DNA from 2 places in the Delftia sp. Cs1-4 genome. Region 2 is predicted to be linked to the other one. Evidence: riboswitches for the same ligand, from Rfam matches in the RefSeq annotation. Region 2 holds a riboswitch; the other holds the start of a gene.
What was found. Region 2 has a riboswitch for cobalamin ahead of DELCS14_RS15035 (TonB-dependent receptor). Riboswitches for the same ligand answer to the same signal wherever they lie in the genome.
Positions count from the first base shown of each region.

Region 1: another riboswitch for cobalamin. It lies ahead of DELCS14_RS04260 (TonB-dependent receptor); the one in region 2 lies ahead of DELCS14_RS15035 (TonB-dependent receptor).

Region 1 is NC_015563.1:954,259-957,653, forward strand. Features, by position in the region: gene DELCS14_RS04250 (YbaK/prolyl-tRNA synthetase associated domain-containing protein) at 1-361, shown strand, start outside; gene DELCS14_RS04255 (CHAD domain-containing protein) at 431-1,312, shown strand; cobalamin riboswitch at 1,351-1,635, shown strand; gene DELCS14_RS04260 (TonB-dependent receptor) at 1,764-3,395, shown strand, end outside.
Region 2 is NC_015563.1:3,421,365-3,424,759, reverse strand. Features, by position in the region: gene DELCS14_RS15035 (TonB-dependent receptor) at 1-1,119, opposite strand, end outside; cobalamin riboswitch at 1,240-1,559, opposite strand; gene DELCS14_RS15030 (2OG-Fe(II) oxygenase) at 1,572-2,267, opposite strand; gene alkB (DNA oxidative demethylase AlkB) at 2,286-2,936, opposite strand; gene DELCS14_RS15020 (2OG-Fe(II) oxygenase) at 2,949-3,395, opposite strand, start outside.

The DNA of each region.
Region 1 (3,395 bases), 2.5 Mb from region 2:
CATGCTCTGCAAGAGCCGCGATGCGGCCGGTGCGGGCGATCCCCAGCTGTTCCTGGCCGTGCTGCCCGGCGACCGCAAGCTGGACTTCAAGCGCCTGGCCCAGGCCGTGGGCGTGCGCAAGGCCACGCTGGCCTCGCCCGAGGAGGCCCAGGCCGCCACGGGCTGCGTGATGGGATCGGTGCCGCCGTTCTCCTTCAACCCGCAGGTGCGCCTGGTGGTGGACCCGGCTCTGGTAGAGCGCTTTGGCGAGATCGCCTTCAACGCGGGCCGGCTGGACCGCTCCATCGTGCTGGACTCGGCCGACTATGTGCGCATTGCCCGGCCCGCGCTGCACAGCCTGAGCGGGGAGGGTGCCGATTGACCATGGATTGACCCTGGCGCGGGGCTGCGCCCACAATCGTCGGCAACGTCCACATCTCCTTGCCTGACCATGTCCACCCCTGCGAAGCAGCACCCTGACCGGCCCGATGCGGCCGGCTTTGTGCGTGCGGCGCTGGCTGCTGCCCTGGCCCAGGTGCAGTCGCATCTGGCGGTCTTGGAGGGCGGTGGCAGCGATGCCGAGACCATTCACCAGCTGCGCGTGGCCCTGCGGCGCCTGCGCACCGTGCTGCGCGAATGCGCGGGGCTGGCGCCCGGCATGCGCGCCGAATGGGATGACCCCCTGGCCCAGGCCTTTACGCAACTGGGCACGCTGCGCGATGCCGATACGCTGGCCGATGTGGTGCGCCCGCTGCTGCAGGCCGCCCATGCGCCCCTGTGCGACTGGCAGGCGCCGCAGGCCGTGCAGGCGGATGCAGCCGCTGCCGTGCGCGAGCCGCCGTTCCTGCAGGCGCTGGCCGAGATCCAGGCGCTGGCGCAGGCGCCGCAGGCAGAGCCATCGGCCCGTTTTGCCCACCTGTCCGCCACAGGCACGCGCAAGTACCTGGCACGGCGGCTGGCGCGCCTGCACCGCCAGGTGCTGCGCGACGGCCGGCACTTCGACCGCCTGCCGCTGGCGCAGCAGCACCGCGTGCGCAAGCGGCTCAAGCGCCTGCGCTACCTGGCGGACTTTGCGCGGGAATTCGCGCCCGGAATGTGGCCCGGCAAAAAGGGCCGGCGCTTTGCCGAGGCGCTGGTGCCCGCCCAGGACGCGCTGGGCCTGCACAACGACATGGCCGTGGCGGCCGAGCATTTCCATGCCGAGGCCGCGCGCGACCCGCGCGCCTGGTTCGCGGCCGGCTACCTGCAGGCCCGCCTGGCTACCAGCGCGCGCAGCAGCCGCCGCGCGCTGCGTGCGCTGGCCCGCGTGCCGGGCTTCTGGGCTGGGCGATAATCCGCCGCTGGCGCACCGCCGCAGCCCCTGGGCCGTGGCGGTGCGCTGTTGCTGAAGGTGCCCCATGCCGTTCACCGGCCAGGGGTTCAACGGGAAGCAGGTGCGCGATGCCATCGAGGTGGCCGCTCGCAATGCCTGCGCTGCCCCCGCAACGGTCAGCGGAATACAACTCCCCACGCTGGCGCGCCACCCACCGGTTGCGCGCCGCAAGCCACTGTGTCTGGACGGACATGGGAAGGCGGGGATGCCTGCTGCAGCGCGCCCACGATGCGCGCCGCAGCGTTCCGCAAGCCCGGATACCGGCCTTCTGCACTGCTTTCGGACGCCGCGGGAGTGCGCCTGTCCGGTCCGGCCCCAGCCTGCGCTGCCGTGGCCGGCTCCGGCGTGCGCGCCGTGCGGCGTGGTTCAGACGATAGGCCCCACGGGTGACTGGGGCAGTTGGATTCAACGCATGCGCTTCGCTTCTTTGGCCGCCGATTGTTCCGGCCCCTTTCCCCTTCTTCCCTTCCTGCGCCCGGCCACCGCTGCGGCCGTGCTGGCCTGCTGCGCCGCAGCGGCCGGCGCCGCACAGGAACCGACGGCCGGCAAAACCGGTGCATCCGCCGACGACGCGCTGGACGCCGTCTTCGTGACCGCCACCGCGCGGCCCGAGGCGCGCAGCCGCATCGCGGGCACCACGCAGACCATCGACCGCGAGGCCATAGAGCGCTCCAGCGCGCGCTCGGTCACCGACCTGCTGGCCGAGAACGCCGTGGGCTTTCTCAGCGAATGGACGGCGGCCCAGACCTCGATGAACCTGCGCGGCGCCTCCACCGACGGCCAGGGGCGCGACTTCCGCAGCCAGGTGCTGGTGCTGGTCAACGGCCGGCGCGCGGGCACGGCCAACCTGTCCAAGCTCAGCCCCTCGGATGTGGAGCGCATCGAGATCGTGCGCGGCCCGTCCTCGGTGATCTACGGCAGCCAGGCCATGGGCGGGGTGGTCAACATCATCATGAAGACGGGGGCGACGGCGCCCGGCACGCGCGCCCAGGTCCAGGCCGGTTCATGGGACCTGTGGCGCACCGATGCGCAGACGGCCGGCGCCAATGACCGCTTCGACTGGTACTTCGGCGTGAGCGCAGGCGGGCGCGGCGACTACGAGTCGGGCGATGGCGGCACGCGCATGGAGAACACGGGCTGGAAGCGGCGCGGCGCCAGCGGCGCCCTGGGCTGGCAGCTGCACGAGCTGCACCGCGTGGAGCTGCAACTGCGCACGGACGGCATCTACAACGCGGGCTTTCGCGGATCGGGCGCCAACATCTACAGCCGAGACAACCGCAGCAACCGCTCGCTGGACCTGACCTACGAAGGTGCACTGCCCGACCAGCGCCTGAGCTGGACGACCCACCTCTACAGCCTGGTCGATACCGACGAGTTCAACTGGGCATCGCCCGTGATCCGCTCGGGCAACAGCGCGGTGCCCGGCACGGCGCGCGACTACAACCACCGCCAGCTGGACGCCACGGGCCTGCGTTTTCAGCCGCGCCTGCGTGTCAGCCAGACCAATGACCTGCTGATGGGCTTTGACTGGGAGCGCAGCAAGCTGCGCTCCGACCGCCTGCGCGTGGCCATGCCGGGCGGCCCGGCGGGCCAGGTTGCGCCCTACGACAACAACCAGACCGAGCAGGTGCACGCGCTGTACTTCGAGGACGCGCAGACCCTGTTCGACGATCGCCTCACGCTGCGTGCCGGCCTGCGCAAGACCTGGGGCACGACGCGCTTCGACGATACGCCCAACCTGGCGCTGGCCCAGGCCAGCACGCGCGACTACGACAACCACACCTGGTCGGCCGGCGCCACCTGGAAGGCCACGGACCGGCTCACGCTGCGCGCTGCGGCCTCCACGGGGTTCCGCGCGCCCACGGCCACGGAGCTGGCTTCGGACTTCACGGCCGTCGGCGGTGGCCGCACCTTCGGCAATCCCAACCTCAAGCCCGAGACCAGCCGCCAGATCGAGGTCGGCGCCGCGCTGCAGCAGCCCGGCTGGCGCGTGGATGCGGCCCTGTTCCAGAACACCATCAGCGACCGCATCATCACCGTCTCG
Region 2 (3,395 bases):
GTTGCCGGTCTGCTCCAGGTCGTGCAGGATTTCCAGGTAGTCGGAGCGGCCCACGGTCCAGGTGGCGGGGTTGAGCGCGTAGGCCTCGATGTTGCGCCAGTGGCGGTCGGACTTCACGTGGTACAGCTCGTTGCGCACCGTCAGCCAGTCATTGGCCTTCCATTGCACCTTGGCGCGCAGGCGCTCGTCGGCATAGCGCAGCACGCTGTCTTCGGCGTTGTAGTTGCGGTCGCGCAGCGACTCCACCACCTTGCCGTCCAGGCCCGGCGTGCCCCAGTAGCGGCTGGGCTTTTGCACGCTGCGGTCGGCAATCAGGTCGATCTGCAGGTCGCTCGTGGGCTCCAAGCGCAGCGTGCTCATGAACTTGCCGTTGCGCGACTGGTCCAGATCGCGCTCGCCTGCGCTGCGTGCGGTGTAGCTGTCGATGCGGTAGCTGGCATAGGCGCCCAGGGCGCCGGTCACGCCCAGGCCCAGGCGCAGCGTGTCGTCCGTGCCCGCGCCCACCAGCACCTCGGCCGAGCTGGTGCGGCTGGGCTGCTTGCGGATGGCGTTGACCGTGGCGCCCATGGTGCCGCTGCCATACATCAGCGAGGCCGGGCCGCGCAGCACGTCGATGCGCTCGTAGCCCCAGCTGTCACCCGGATAGGCCGTGGTGCCGGCGGCCACGCCCAGCACCATGCCGTCTTCGGCCACGCCCACGGAGTTCACGCCCGCAAAGCCGCGGCTGCTGAAGGACAGGCCACCATTGCCCGGCGTGCTGCTGGAGGTCAGGCCCACGGTGCGCGTGACGGCGTCCACCAGGGCGTAGTCGCCGCGCTCCTGCATCTGCTCGGCAGAAACACCATCCACGCTGGCCGGCACTTCCTGGTTGGAGACGCCGGTATGGCTGGCAGAGCGCGCAGGCTGGGCCAGTTGCTGGCCGATGCGTTCGGCCTGGCCGGTGACCTGGACCTCGGGCAGGGCGGTTGATGGGGGCGTTGGGGTGGGGGTTTGTGTTTGAGCCTGCGCCGGCAGGCAGATGAAGGCGCAGGCCAGGGCCAGCGGGCTCAGCCGCACGGAAAGGGACTGGGCAGCGCGAGCGCTGGAAACCCTGGAAAAGGAAGAATGCATTTCGAACATCGGTCTTCGACCGTCTGATGCGAAAGCAAGGCACTGCCACCTCTCCAGCCAGCGTGGGAGGAAAGGGCGCAGGACGTTGCCATCCGCACCCCGCAGACAGTCAAGAAAACGCCTGCACAGCAGGCGAGAAACGCAGCAGGCCGGTCTCCGGGCTCACAAGCGGCGCAAGGACATGCCTTGCGCCCAGCGCCCCGTCTTCCCAATCCACCCGCGAAAAGCTGCATGTTGCAGACCACGCCATGAATCAGTGACAGCCTGTCATCGCCCCTCCGCAGGGTTGCGGAGACTGGCGGGACAGGCATGGAGCGCCTTGACTTGTTTACCGTTGCGGGGGCAGCCAAGGCCTGTGCCGGCAGCGCAAAAAGCATTTGCTGGCAGTCACCTTGTTCCCGTTTCATCCCCATGGCTGGCATGCGGACACCTGTTGCACGGATGCCTTTGCAGGCGCGGCATTATAGCCAGCGCTCTGTTTGCAGAGCCTTGGGCGCCTGGGGCACGTCGTGCAACAGCAGCTCCAGACCCAGCCACTCGCCACGGTGAACGCGGCTGATGGCATGCCGCAGGTGCACGCGGTAAAAGCCTGACGCACCGCGCACCGGGCGCGGCCCCGTGGCGATGATGGCCGCATCCCCCAGGCCCAGCGGCAGCACCATGGGGCGCGATTGCATGCGCGGGCGCTGCTCGGTCATCACGAATTCGCCGCCCTCGAAATCCTGGCCCGGCCGGGACAGCAGCAGCACCAGCTGCAGCGGAAACACCGCCGCACCTTCGCTGTATGAACGCAGCGGGGCATGACCCGCTTGCGGCACGCGCAGCAGATGTGGCTGTGGCTGTGACTGCGGCTGCGTCTGGCCTGCTTGCCTGCCCGCACGCATGAAATCCTCGAAGCAGCCCGGCAACTCAGGCTGCATGCCCATGTGTTCGCGCCAGCGGTTGGCCAGGGCCAGCAGATGCCCGTACAGCACCGGGCGCCATGCCTGCATGGAGGGCGGCAGGCCAGACGCGGCGGCCGCCTCGCGGGCCAAGGCGCGGCTTTCATCCGCAGTCAGCAGCTGCGGCAGCAGGGCATGGCCTTCGGCATCGAGCTCAGCGGCAATCCGCGCCCAATTCAGGCGCGCGAAGCGATCCTGGCTGTTGAGCCTATCCATTTCAGACCGTCCAACCATTCAGCCCGCCTTGCGAAAAGTGAGATTGATGCGCCGCCCGCCCAGCAGCGGGTGAGGCTGGTCCTTGAGCGGCAGCACGCCGTGATGGCGCAGCCGATCCACGCCGCCCCAGACCACCACGTCGCCATGCTGCAGCGGCACCCTGGCCGTGCTGTCCGCCCGCGCCAATCCTCCAAACAGAAAAGTGGCCGGCATGCCCAGGGACACCGAGACAATGGGCGCGCCCAGGTCGCGCTCGTCGCGGTCCTGGTGCAGGGAAAGCCGGGTGCCGGGCAGGTACTGGTTGATGAGGCAGGCATCGGGCACAAAACCTTCGAACCCCGCCGCAGCGGCCGCCTCGCCCGCCAGCCGGACAAACAGGGCCGGCATGGCGGGCCAGGGCTGGCCGCTGAGTGGGTCGATGGCGCTATAGCGGTAGCCGCGCCTGTCGCTGGTCCAGCCCAGCGCGCCGCAGTTGGTCATGGCCACCGACATGGTGAAGCCGCCCGGCGTGACCAGATGGCGCAGCGGCGCCCGCGCCGCAATGCCTTCGACCGCCTCCAGCAGCTGCGCGGCATGTGGCAGGGCATGGCCGCGCAGCACCACGGATTGGGGGCCTATGGATTCGGCCCCGGTGGGCTGTTCATCGGCGAAAAGATCCAGCGTGCTCATACCGGCCATCCATCAAAGTGCGTCATGAAAGATCAGCCCCACGGTATGGCGATGGCCGCTGTGGATGCGGCTGACCCCATGGCGCATGGCCACGCGGCGGTAGCCGGTGCGCCGCCCGGGCACGGGCCGGTGGCGCACGGCCAGGACCAGCGCATCGCCCTGGTCCAGTGCCATCACGTCGGCCCGCTGCCGGTCGCCATCGGCCTGGGTGATGACGAACTCGCCACCCGTGAAGTCCTGCCCGGGCCGCGACAGCAGCAGCACCACCTGCAGCGGAAACACATGCTCTCCATAGACATCCTGGTGCAGGCAGTTGTAGTCGCCCGCACCGTATTGAAGGATGAGCGGCGTGGGCCGCAACTGGCCCTGCGCGTGGCAGCGCGCCAGGAAGTCCTGCAGCCGGTCCGGATAGCGCACCTCCAGCCCCATGCGCTGGTTCCAGAGATTGGCCACCGGCGC